One region of the Vibrio sp. RC586 genome, then DNA from elsewhere that is predicted to be linked to it. Evidence: predicted binding sites of a transcription regulator. Region 1 holds the regulator's gene; the other holds the start of a gene.

The links. Region 1 encodes PurR, which represses purine synthesis genes. Its sites were predicted from a motif close to TNANGNAAACGTTTNCNTNA; they were not measured.
Region 2: guaB (IMP dehydrogenase) is a predicted target of PurR. The motif match lies at 4,808-4,827, and genes of this name have one in related genera.

The regions. Positions count from the first base shown of each region.
Region 1 covers NZ_ADBD01000013.1:218,512-225,274, reverse strand. Annotated here, with positions in the region: gene VOA_RS04485 (alpha/beta fold hydrolase) at 1-382, shown strand, start outside; gene VOA_RS04490 (putative signal transducing protein) at 387-698, opposite strand; gene VOA_RS04495 (TVP38/TMEM64 family protein) at 715-1,404, opposite strand; gene VOA_RS04500 (TfoX/Sxy family DNA transformation protein) at 1,726-2,313, opposite strand; cyclic di-GMP riboswitch class I at 2,429-2,516, opposite strand; gene purR (HTH-type transcriptional repressor PurR) at 2,675-3,685, opposite strand; gene torD (molecular chaperone TorD) at 4,063-4,725, opposite strand; gene torR (two-component system response regulator TorR) at 4,950-5,654, shown strand; gene elyC (envelope biogenesis factor ElyC) at 5,759-6,610, opposite strand; gene cmoM (tRNA uridine 5-oxyacetic acid(34) methyltransferase CmoM) at 6,726-6,763, shown strand, end outside.
Region 2 covers NZ_ADBD01000007.1:847,133-853,895, reverse strand. Annotated here, with positions in the region: gene bamB (outer membrane protein assembly factor BamB) at 1-240, shown strand, start outside; gene der (ribosome biogenesis GTPase Der) at 438-1,922, shown strand; gene VOA_RS10435 (alanyl-tRNA editing protein) at 1,977-2,870, shown strand; gene VOA_RS10440 (zinc ribbon domain-containing protein) at 3,166-3,399, shown strand; gene xseA (exodeoxyribonuclease VII large subunit) at 3,380-4,720, opposite strand; gene guaB (IMP dehydrogenase) at 4,929-6,392, shown strand; gene guaA (glutamine-hydrolyzing GMP synthase) at 6,500-6,763, shown strand, end outside.

The sequences.
Region 1 (6,763 bases):
CAAGCACCTGATCCCTTACATGTGGCTCTATCGATTGTTTGCTTATATCGTTATGCCACAGCGTAACCAGAAAGAGTCTCGCCACCTCTTTATTCGTGAAGCTCAGAAGCTGTGTCAAAAAGAATTTAAGCGTTGGTTTACTTTAACGGCGGAAGTTAACCCACTTATGCGTTATTTTCGTGATCGCGAGCTACCAATTCCAACACTGTATTTAATGGGAGAAAAGGATTACATGTTTATTCACCCAGTAAAAGAGATGGTGGCGCTGCATGCGCAGAGTGAGCTGTATGAAATTCCCGGCTGTGGTCATGTCTGTAATGTTGAACAGCCGGATCTATTTAATCAACGCTCCATCGAGTTTATCCAACGTCAGATCAGCTAATCCTTTAATCATCAAGCTGGGTATAACCACACTGCCAACAAACCGCAAATTGCCCTTCGTGGCTTTCACCACATTCAGGGCATTGCCAGCGAGTTATTGCGGGCGGATTAAAAAAATCAGCGATAATTTGTTCAGCTGCCTTTTGCTGTGAAGGATTCACGAGCCATAACGATGGTGCGCTATTTTGATCTATTGGAATCTCACCGCGCAGCGCAAACAACATTTCTCCCCGCATCTCACACCGAATGCCCTGCTGACGCAGTAGTTGCATCAGCATATGGGCTTCCAATGGGTTAGAGGCAGTGTAAATCTTCATGCTAACAATTAGATGCTTACTTAATTGAAGATTGGATGGTGCGTTGCTGGAACTTATTCATCAACCACTTAACGATAATTGGGAATACCCCTAGTAGCACAAATGAAGCAAGGACAGGGAAGGACACGATTTCACCTAAACTTGAAATTTCCGCCAATTGTGTACCCGCATTCAGATAAACCGCTGTGCCGGGTAGCATACCTAGTTGGCTTACCCAGTAGTAGCGCCAAACAGAGATTGGGGTCAGTCCCATAACCAAGTTAATCAAAAAGAAAGGGAAAATCGGGATGAGGCGTAGTGAGAGTAAGTAAAACGCACCATCTCGCTCAACACCTTGGTTGATGGTTAACAGTTTATCGGCAAACTTCGCTTGAACCCAGTCACGCAAAAGAAAGCGACTACTGAGGAATGCGAGGGTTGCGCCAATGGTACTAGCGAAGGAAGCAAGTAGTAGACTGAGCCAAAAACCAAACAGCGCAGCACCCAGTAGAGTAACAACGGTTGCTCCAGGGATGGAAAACGCAGTCAATAAAACATATACCACAAAGTAAATGAAAGCGGCTTGCAATAGATGGGCATCAATATAGCTTGCTAATTCTGCTTGTTTGGCTTTCGCCATATCCAACGTGAGATATTGGCTAAATTGCGTCACCAAGATGGCGGTAATCGCGATCAAAATTAAGGCAATGATGAGTTTTTTATTCATGTAAAGATACCTAGTAATCATTTCGATGTTTTGGCAAGTGACAAAACACTTAAGTCAAGTATACCCAAACTATTTGGAGTTGCAGGTTGGCAGCAAGTCAGCGTAGCCAATACCTAACAGCCTCAGGAATGAATACACACATACTCACTGAGTTCAAACTCGCCAAATTAGGCGTGATTGCTGAGACTCTAAGAATAAAGAAAGGGGAAGAGCAGGATTTCTTTCAAAAAATAACGTGCCCAGATGGACACGTTATATGTACGTATGTCTTGGTGTGTTCACACCTAAATCTTGACGTGATTATGAACCTAAAACAGTAGGTTAGAGGTGCCTCAAGAGTTCATCACGACGATTTTGTGGGATCACTGACCAATGCTTACCTTCAATCGCACCTTCTAGAGCCCATAGCAACTCTAAGCTAACTTCTGCTGAGTGAGTACGCTGAATCGCTTTATACGCTTCAACAGCACCATGAGAGTGTAGTGATTCAACATTCTCAATCCCTGCTTTTTTGAGCATCCTTTCGGTTGCCAAGCGTAAGTTAGGCAGATCTTTTAAGCGCTCAGGTTTTGCTTGAGCTTGCGTTTCACGCTCTGCCTTAGCGACTTCAAGTGCAGCGCGAGCTTCAGTTAAGATGGAGGTTGGATTGCTCCAACAATCTTCAGGTAAAGCGTAGTACTTAGTTACGACAGGAAAGCCACGTTTCTTATAAACGTAAGGTTCATAACCTTGTAGTTTGAATTTTTCGATTGTGGCATCGTCCGCACGGATGTGCAGCGTTTCATTAACCACAAGCGCAAACATAGTTTCGTCGACGAAAATACCAAAGCCACCAAACATTGAACGAGATTTCACACGTCCTAGCTGCTCAAAGAGCCGCATTGAATCTTTTAATACTGGTTTATTCATGCTGTTAGTCTCGGAGTATTGTTACATACGCCACCAAATCAGGTCCGAGAAAATTAGCAAATGCATGCATCGGCCATGTCAATGATGAGTCAACATAGTGTATGCATTTTTTGCCATCGGTAACCCCGCTACCTACCATAAACTTTTGGTTTAGGCCGGAGGCTTTGCGTCCCACTTTTTCAAATGGTTTGCCCTGTGCGTGACATTTTTCCTGATAAAAATTAACCAATCTTGGCTTATTCTCACAACTTGGTATTTCAAATGTGAGAATAAGCTAAGTTATTAATACCTATGCTACATAGGTTTTGTCAAATTTATGTGACAAGCTTTCAAATATAGGCGTCATGAATTGTCAAGAAAGTTAGTTTTTTGTCAAGTCTTTCACTGTGTCGCGCTCGACAATTTCAGGATGCATTTCGAAAATTCGACGTTCGTGTTCTTTATCCTTGATGCGCTCTAACAAAATTTCAAAGGCGTTTTTCCCGACACGACGTTTCGGTTGGTGTACGGTAGTCAGCGGTGGTGAGAAATATTCCGCTAATTCAATGTTGTCGTAGCCAATCACGGAAATGTCTTCAGGTACACGGATGCCTTTTTGTTGCAGACGGCTCATCAAACCAAGTGCCATAGTATCGTTGAAACAAAACACCGCAGTTGGACGCTTATCCATAGCAAGGATTTTATCGGCAGCTAGCACCGCCGTATCACACTCAAAGTTGCCTTCTAAAATCCAATCTTCATTAACCGGCAATTTTGCCTCAGCCATAGCACGGCGGAAGCCTTGAATACGCTCTTGGCATGCTGCTTTAACAAAGTGACCGCTTAAGCATGCAATATCAGTATGACCACGGTCAGTCAGGTATTTGGTAGCCAAGTAACCACCTTCTTCTGAATTGTCGATGATTTTATCAGCGTGTGAGGTTTCTGGACCCCAATCCATGATTACTTTTGGAATGTCTTTGTGTGCATCCAGCATCTCTTGTAGCTCTTGGGTCAAGTCTGAACACATGACCAAAATGCCATCAACCCGTTTTTCAGCCAACATGCGAATGTAATCACGTTGCTTTTCATAGATGCCGCCTGTGTTACACAAGATCAGAGTGTAACCTTGGCGATAACAGTAGCTTTCTACGCCATCAATCACTTCAGAGAAGAACAAGTTAGTGGATTGCGTCACTAACATGCCGATGGTGCGAGTGGTGTTACATTTCAAGCTCCGTGCAACAGCGCTAGGAGCATAGTTGAGCTGTTTAACCGCTTCTTGCACTTTCTCCTGTGTGGTTTCAGCCACAAAACGAGTTTTGTTAATGACGTGAGAGACGGTAGTCGTTGACACGCCAGCAAGGCGTGCCACATCTTTAATCGTAGCCATAGAGTGTTCCTGTCGATGACTGCTGATGCCAGCGAATATTATTGGTTAATTAAATCAGCAGAAGTAAGGCGAGACTGAGCGAATCTTCACACTCTGTGCAGCAATGAGCGGTACTAGGCCGTACGTAAAGCGCTTCAATCACAATGCCTAAAGTAATAAAAATACAAAAACCGCCAAAAATTAGCGGTTTATATTTTTATTCGTTTTTTATCGTTTGCGGGTGGATTTTAGACTGCAAATCTGTTCACCGCAACGAAATTCATTCATCAAACTTTAAGTTATTTCGCGATCAATTCGTCTAGGCAAACTCTATTTACTGTGCCAAAGAGTCAGTTTGGTGTTGAACGGCAACCTTAAGTAAGAGAGTGACAAGACACTTATTCGATATTCGTATTCAGCTCTTGAAGGTAATCTTTGTCTTGTCTCACGAATGCCAATGTTAAACGAGCAACGGCTGCGTAAAGTCCAAAGTCATCAAATTGAGTGCAACGCTCAACAAAGGTGGGTAACCAGTTGAGTAAGTGTTGTTCGATAAATTCAGCTTGTGCTTTCGATGCGTTATCCAAGTCCGCAGCCTGTTCATTTTGATTAGCACTAATGGCAAGGTGAGCCAAAAAATCGAGCTGAATTGCGAGATGGTCGGCGGGTTCATTGAGGTTTTGAGCCACCTTAACGCCTTGCGTGGCGAGAAGCTCGCGCATTTTTTGTGCGGGTTTACCGTTTAGTAGCCCTTTATCCGTGTAGACAGATGCGTAAGGTAGAGCTGAATCACGATCGGACTTCAAAAATAAATCACAGAAATCCGCAGCAAGTTCAAGCTGAGCATCGGTTCTATCTTGCAAACGATTCAGCGCTTCTATCAAACTTTTCACATCTGTGGTTAGGCTTTCTTCTGCCGCGAGTCCAGTCAAAAATGTGCGGATTTCCGCTGAATGGTAGTGTGCGAGATCTTGTTCAGTCAGCTCTTTAATAAATAGGCTCGACAACCACCAATAGACTTCTGCGCGTTTTTCATTGAGGATTTTCAGTTCTTGTATCATTTTTGCACTCCCAATCGGTTGGCTCTTAGTCTAAACCATAAAAATGAACAGCTATCATGCTGAACATGTCTATTTGTGAAAAGATGCAAATGAGTTGTGAATGTGCTGAGTGGGGCTTGAGTTGCATCAAGAAAAAGTGATGTTTCTCACGATTTTTCTCGAAATATTAATAAATATGAATAGAATAACCCTGCGATAAATCCAGTTATTTAAAATGGTGCATTATGAGCTATCACGTACTTGTGGTTGAAGACGATCTCGTTACCCGCAGTAAGTTGAGTGGTTACTTTCAAAACGAAGGCTACCAAGTCACACAGGCGGAAAGCGGAGCGCAAATGAGAGAAGCACTAGAACTCAATGATATTGATCTGGTGTTGCTGGACATTAATTTGCCCGGTGAAGATGGTTTGCTATTGACGCGAGAACTACGCGGCCAATCGGAGATTGGCATTATTTTAGTGACAGGACGCACAGACAGTATCGACAAAATCGTTGGCCTTGAAATGGGGGCAGACGACTATGTCACAAAACCCGTTGATTTACGTGAGCTGCAAGTGCGAGTTAAGAACTTGTTGTGGCGTATTTGCCTTGCTCGTCGTGATAACAGTGCAGACAAGCAAGACGATAAACTGGTTTATTTTGGTGAGTGGACATTTGATGTTCAGCGTCGTGCACTTAGCCGTAACGGCGAGCCAGTAAAGTTAACTAAAGCTGAATATGAGCTTTTAGTAGCGCTTTCTTCTTATCCTAATCAAGTGCTAAGCCGAGAGCGCATTTTGAACATGATCAGTCATCGAGTGGACGCTCCAAACGATCGTACCATTGATGTTTTGATTCGCCGTATGCGCGCCAAGATGGAAATTGATCCAAAGAACCCACAGATTTTTGTCACCGTACATGGTGAAGGTTATATGTTTGCGGGTGATTAGCTTTGGTTTAACTCATCTTGCTTGATGAGCACTTTTGATAAGAGAGTGTAAGGCAAATAAAAAAAACCGGCAGTTCGCCGGTTTTTTTGTCGCTCGTGGAAAGTTTAAGGTGTGGCAGGAGTAGGCTCAACCGCGGCATCGCCAGCTACTGTCTCTTCAATTACAGCGGGATTGGCTAGAGGCGTTTCTACATCGCCTGCTACCGTATCGCGCAGTTTTTGCCACAATAATCCCAGAGTTTCGTACCAATACTGTTCAGTCTGTTCAAGATAGCGGGCTTTAGGGATGTACTTATCCCACGGCTGAGCAATATTCAGGTGGCCGAGGAAATTGGTCGGGGCAGGTATTGGGTTTAACCCTGCCGCTTCAAATTCACGCATGGCGCGTTTCATGTGGCTAGCCGAGGTCACTAACACCATACGTTTCTGCTGTACAAATGCGGCGGCTTGACGCGCTTCTTCCCACGTATCTTTAGCGGTTTCTAGCAAAATAATGTCTGATTTGGGTACGCCGAGTGCAAGGGCGACACGCGCCATCATACGTGCGTGGCTTACCTCACTTCCTCCAGCATATCCAGAGAGGATCATTTTCGAACCTGGATACATACGGTTAATCCGAATGCCTTCGGCAAGTCGCATTAAAGCCGCGCGGCTGAGTTCAGATGTTGGGGGAATATCATCGTCCACCACATGGCCGTTACCCAATACCATGACGTAATCGACAGTCCCCTCAACGGGCAGAAAAGCCGTATAGGTTCTTTCGAGTGGCATTAAGAGGCGAGTCGCTATGGGTTGGAAAGAGATAAAGAAAATACCGGTGAGAGAGAACAACACCACAAGACAACCGGTTTTACGTTTTGCTGTGAACATGATCAACATCAGGCCCACGAAACCAATGATCAGCAACGCTGGCAGAGGCATTAACAGTGAAGAAAAAATTTTTTTCAGCTCAAACATAGAAAAACAGTCCGAAAAAACAGCACTTGATTATAAAAAGAGTCGAAGCCTCTTTATTCCTGCCATTCCTATGACAGAATAGCGGGCACGATTCGTTATCATAACTCAAGCTACCGTGACAGAAGATCGCAATTTCGACGATATTGCCCACAA
Region 2 (6,763 bases), on a different contig from region 1:
ATTTGGAACAATAGCAAACTTGAGCATCGCCTACTTACCGCACCGAAATTGATCGGTGATTATGTTGTTGTGGGGGATGCGGAAGGTTACTTACATTGGATTGATCGTGATAGTGGTGAATTTGTTGCTCAGCAACTGGCCAATGACAGCGGTTTTGCTGTTGGGCCATTAGTGTTGAGTGATGGCTATGTTATCGTGACTCGCGATGGGCAAATAAAGAAGCTGACGATTCAACAGTAAATTGTGATATGATTCACACGCGGCTCCTGGCTGGAAACAGTTAGGAGCCGTTTTATTGCTAGTGGCATCAAATTGATAGTGCCATTATGGTGTCCGTCTGTGTGGTTATAGGTAAAAGTGGTTATAGGTAAAAATTTAGCGCTTGTGACAGAGTGTTTACCTATAACTACATAAGATGAAATTTTGTAGAGGTTGTTATGGTACCTGTTGTTGCTCTTGTTGGGCGTCCAAACGTCGGTAAATCGACGCTGTTTAATCGACTCACTCGCACACGGGACGCATTAGTCGCGGATTTTCCCGGTTTAACTCGCGATCGTAAATACGGTCAAGCTAAGTTGGGTGAACACGAATTTATCGTGGTTGATACCGGTGGTATCGATGGTTCAGAAGAAGGTGTAGAAACCAAGATGGCTCAGCAATCGCTCGCTGCGATTGATGAAGCTGATGTGGTGTTGTTCATGGTGGATGGTCGAGCTGGTCTGACCGTTGCTGATGAAGCGATTGCTCAACACCTACGTCGAATCGAAAAACCAGCCATTCTGGTGGTGAATAAAGTTGACGGGATCGACGCTGATGCCGCTTCTGCTGAATTTTGGCAGCTGGGCATGGATCAAATGTACCAAATCGCCGCGGCACATGGTCGTGGTGTGGGTGCATTGATTGACCGTGCACTTAACCCGTTTGCAGAGCAAATGGAATCTGAGCAAGCTCAGCTTGAAGATCTGACGAATGAAGAAGATCCAGAAGAAGAGCAGCTAGAGTACAGTGAAGAAGAAGCGGAAGCAGAATACAAGCGTCTGCAAGACTTACCGATTAAACTGGCGATCATCGGCCGTCCAAACGTTGGTAAATCAACGCTGACTAACCGTATTCTGGGTGAAGAGCGAGTGGTGGTTTACGATATGCCGGGAACCACGCGTGATTCTATCTACATCCCAATGAAACGTGATGAGCGCGAATATGTATTAATTGATACTGCGGGTGTGCGTCGTCGTAAGCGTATCAATGAAACCGTTGAAAAGTTCTCGGTTGTTAAAACGTTGCAAGCGATTGAAGATGCAAACGTGGTACTGCTGGTGGTCGATGCGCGTGAGAATATCTCCGATCAAGATCTTAGCCTACTCGGCTTTGCTCTAAATTCTGGCCGCTCAATCGTGATTGCAGTAAACAAGTGGGATGGTCTGAGTATTGACGTCAAAGAACACGTGAAGAAAGAGCTCGATCGCCGTCTTGGTTTCGTTGATTTTGCACGCATTCACTTTATTTCTGCATTGCATGGAACAGGGGTTGGTCACTTGTTCGAATCGGTGCAAGAAGCGTATCGCTCTGCGACAACCCGTGTCGGCACCTCAGTTTTGACTCGCATTATGAAAATGGCCACCGATGATCACCAACCCCCTATGGTGCGCGGTCGCCGTGTGAAACTGAAATATGCCCACGCCGGTGGTTATAACCCACCAATCATCGTTATCCACGGTAACCAAGTGAACGAGCTGCCAGATTCATACAAACGTTACTTGATGAACTATTACCGTAAATCGCTAGAAATTATGGGTACACCGATTCGTATCCAGTTCCAAAATAGCGAAAACCCATTTGAAGGTAAGACAAATAAAATGACTCTCTCACAAGAGCGACAACGTAAGCGCTTGATGAGCATGGTGAAAAACCGCAGAAAATAATTTATAAAGCCCAAGTAAACTTGGGCTTTTTTGTCTCTAAAGGATTGTTATTACATGATCTATTGCGCAACAGAAGTCACTTTTCCACAAGGGATCACCGCCCTTGATACTCAAATCATGCTATGCCAGCCCCATTCTACTGGGGTTGATGTTGTTACTTATAAAACGCCTTTTCATCCGGTTAGCCATATTTGGCCTGACCATCCGGCGGATCGTGGTGCATTCATCTGGCAAGGAGAGGAATATCCTGTTACTGACTGCTTAGTGGGTGCCATTGAACAAGCATCGGGTCATTTGTATGTCGGAAGTGATATTCCCGTAAAACGAGATGAGGCAGGCTGGATATTTGTGGTCGTACACCGTCTAAGCCAAATGCCACCTGCACTCAAAGTGGGTGAGAGCGTTAAATTGGTGGTGGATGCTCAATACCAAGCCAGCTTGAGCCGAGGTCATAGTGCTGGTCATTTGGCTTATTTGGCACTGAATAAGGTTTTGGCTCAAAGTTACTGGCGTAAAGATGCTGACCGTAAAGACCCACATGGGTATTTTGATTTCAACAGCTATGCGCAGATATCAAGTTCTGTAACGCCTAACTGTTCAACAGATTTGTACCGTTTAGGAAAAACACTGCGTAAGCGCGGCTTAAATAGTGATGATGTTCTAAGATATTTGGATTTGATAGAGAAAAACACTAATCAGCAGCTTGTGCAGTGGCTAGCGCTAGCGAGTCCGATTCAACTTGAGTGTGAAGGTTTGGCTCTGACAGATTCGCGTTACTGGGTATGTGACTTACATGAAGGATCCGTAGCTCGTATTCCTTGCGGAGGAACACATACCAAAGGGTTGGAAGCCTTTCGGATGATCAAAGTAGTGCTAAAACAAGTCGATGAACAGCATATCGAAGTAGTAACTAACACAGAACCGACTGGATTAGAGGGATCTTTTTAGTATATTCTGATTTTTATTTGAAATGATGCATCTTATGGAATTAATGTCTGTTTAAAATCCAAATGCAGGATATGTAACTTATGCTTTCGGTGGGTGGTTATATAAAAGTTCTTTTAGGGGCAGATCGCTGATCAAAAGCTTTTGAGCGGAAGATCAATGTAGGATCTTGTTTAAAAGAGTATCAGGTATTGGTTAAACACTGTGCATTAAACTAAGTAGGCGTGATAAGGATCATGGCGCATGATCCCCGCTATAGAGATTATGTGACGCAACGCAAAATACTAAGGAGAGCGCAATGGACAACCCATGTCCTGTATGTGGTCAAGAGTTGGAATGGACAGGGCTGTATCACTGTACTGCTTGTGTTCAGGATTATCGCAAAGTGGGTTTTTGCCCAGAGTGTGACTGCGAGTTAGAAAAGCTGCAGGCATGTGGTGCGGCAAATTACTTTTGTAATCAATGCAATGAGCTTAAATCGAAGTCAAAAATCCGTTTTGTCTTCCAGCCGCTTAGCGCGAATTCACTGTAGAGAGAATCTCGCCATCCATTAACTGGGTGACTAAAGTGTCACCCGGTTTCACTTGAGCGCTTTGACGCACTAACTCACCTTGTGTGGTACGTGTCACCGAATAGCCACGGGCTAATGTTGCAAGAGGGCTGACTGCATCCAACTTTTCACTCAACAAAGCAAGTTGATGGCGTGATTGGATCAAATAGTGTTGGATCGACTGATTTATTCGCTGCTCTTGCTGGATCAGGTGAAAACGCTGTTGGCGGACCAAGTGAATGGGCGAATGGAGTTCGATCTTATGGCTTAAGCGATCCCAACGCTGCTGCTGAGTTGCCAGACGGTGCTGCATCTTTTGCTCAAGGCGTAGGCTGAGTTCATCAAGTTGCTGCTGCTGGCGCTCTAAACGAGCTTGTGGATGCTGTTTATCGAGCTTGTGCTGTATACGAGCAAATTGCGTATCTTGCTGCGTCAAATAATGACGCATGGCACTGGCGAGTTTGGCTTGCCATTGATGCAAGGCTTGCTGTTTATGGCGATTATCACGGCTGACCAATTCCGCAGCTGCAGAGGGGGTAGGAGCACGAACATCGGCGACAAAGTCAGCGATCGTCACATCGATTTCATGGCCTACCGCACTGATAACCGGGATTTCACTCGCGGCGATAGTACGCGCCACGATTTCATGGTTAAAACACCACAAATCTTCTAAAGAGCCACCACCGCGACCCACGATTAATACATCACACTCCGAGCGTGCATTCGCGCGACCAATCGCTTGGGCAATTTGAATCGCGGCATCTTCGCCTTGTACGAGAGTGGGGTAGATCACCACGGGTAAATTCGGGTCACGGCGCTTGAGCACGTGTAAAATATCGTGCAGTGCGGCACCGGTACGTGAGGTAATTATCCCAACACAGCGAGGGTTTTCTGGAAGTGCTTTCTTTCGCGTCTGAGCAAACAAGCCTTCTGCGGCAAGCTGCATCTTCAGTTGTTCAAACTGTTGTTGCAGGCGTCCATCCCCTTCAGGCTGCATGCTTTCGAGGATGATTTGGTAGTCACCACGCGGTTCGTATAGTGAGAGACGAGCTTTGACTAATACCTGCTGACCATTTTGTGGTTTGAAGTTAACCAGACGGTTATTGCCCTTGAACATCGCGCATTTTACCTGCGCTTGGCTGTCTTTTAGGGTGAGGTACCAGTGACCAGAAACGGGGGCGGAGAAGTTTGAAATTTCACCCACCAACCAGACGATCCCCATTTCATTTTCCAGTAATAAACGAACTTCAGAATTTAAACGGGAAACGGTATAGATATTTCGATTGGCGAGAGAAGAAGACAACGCTGATTCCTCAGACGTGGGTATGGAAATTAGCCGCAATATAATACATATCAAGGGGTGGAATGCAAATAAAAAATGAAAAAATGTGTAGTCAACCGATTGCCTCGGGCGTATAATCCGTCCGCAATATCAAATATAAATCCATTTTATTAGGCGAAACGATGAAGTGGATTTCCGTTGTTAACACTCCTGTTGTGAGATATTGCACATGCTACGAATCGCAAAAGAAGCTCTAACCTTTGACGATGTTCTACTCGTCCCTGCTCATTCCACCGTTCTTCCAAACACTGCCGATCTTCGCACTCGGTTGACCAAAAATATCGCGCTGAACATTCCTATGGTTTCTGCGTCTATGGACACTGTCACGGAAGCACGTCTTGCGATCGCTCTGGCTCAAGAAGGCGGCATTGGCTTTATTCACAAGAATATGTCGATTGAACAGCAAGCAGCTCAAGTTCACCAAGTGAAAATCTTTGAAGCCGGTGTGGTTACTCACCCTGTGACGGTTCGCCCTGAGCAAACCATTGCTGATGTAATGGAATTGACTTACCACCACGGTTTTGCGGGTTTCCCTGTTGTAACAGAAAACAATGAACTGGTTGGTATCATCACTGGCCGTGACGTTCGTTTCGTTACTGACCTCACCAAATCGGTTGCCGCAGTCATGACGCCAAAAGAGCGCCTAGCGACGGTAAAAGAAGGCGCAAGCCGTGCTGAAGTGCAAGAAGAGATGCACAAAGCGCGTGTTGAGAAAATTCTAGTGGTGAATGATGAGTTCCAACTTAAAGGCATGATCACCGCGAAAGACTTCCACAAAGCCGAAAGCAAACCCAATGCATGTAAAGATGACCAAGGTCGTCTGCGTGTTGGTGCTGCTGTTGGCGCTGCTCCAGGCAACGAAGAGCGTGTTAAAGCCTTGGTTGAAGCGGGCGTTGACGTACTGCTGATCGACTCTTCTCACGGCCACTCAGAAGGTGTTCTGCAACGTATCCGTGAAACTCGCGCGGCTTACCCACACCTTGAAATCATCGGTGGTAACGTGGCGACAGCTGAAGGTGCGCGCGCTCTTATTGAAGCGGGCGTGAGTGCTGTGAAAGTCGGTATTGGCCCTGGTTCTATCTGTACGACTCGTATCGTAACGGGTGTGGGTGTTCCTCAAGTTACTGCGATTGCGGATGCGGCAGGTGTGGCTGAAGAGTTCGGTATTCCTGTTATCGCAGATGGCGGTATCCGTTTCTCTGGCGATATTTCTAAAGCGATTGCTGCTGGTGCATCTTGTGTGATGGTTGGCTCTATGTTCGCTGGTACTGAAGAAGCACCGGGCGAAGTCATTCTGTTCCAAGGCCGTTCTTACAAAGCCTATCGCGGTATGGGTTCACTGGGTGCGATGTCAAAAGGTTCATCAGATCGTTACTTCCAAACCGATAACGCTGCGGACAAGCTGGTTCCAGAGGGCATCGAAGGCCGCATCGCTTACAAAGGTCATCTAAAAGAGATCATCCACCAACAAATGGGCGGCCTACGCTCTTGTATGGGTCTGACTGGCTCTGCCTCAGTAGAAGATTTGCGTACTAAAGCTCAATTTGTACGTATCTCTGGTGCGGGTATGAAAGAGTCTCACGTACATGACGTGCAGATCACGAAAGAAGCTCCAAACTACCGTCTGGGTTAAGCGTAAACGTTTGCTTTAATGCTTGATGACTGAATGTGAGGCGAGTAGACTCGCCTCCGTTTTAAGACTTCCTGTTTTTAATACTTGGCTGATAAGACTGCTAAACAATGACTAAGAATATTCATGACCAACGAATTCTGATCCTCGATTTCGGATCTCAATATACCCAGCTGGTTGCCCGTCGCGTGCGCGAAATCGGTGTGTACTGTGAGCTGTGGAGCTGGGATGTAGAAGAGGCGGACATTCGCGAATTCAATCCAGACGGTATTATTCTTTCTGGTGGCCCTGAAAGCGTGACAGAAGCGAATTCGCCACGTGCCCCACAATATGTGTTTGACAGTGGTGTGCCAGTATTTGGTGTTTGCTACGGC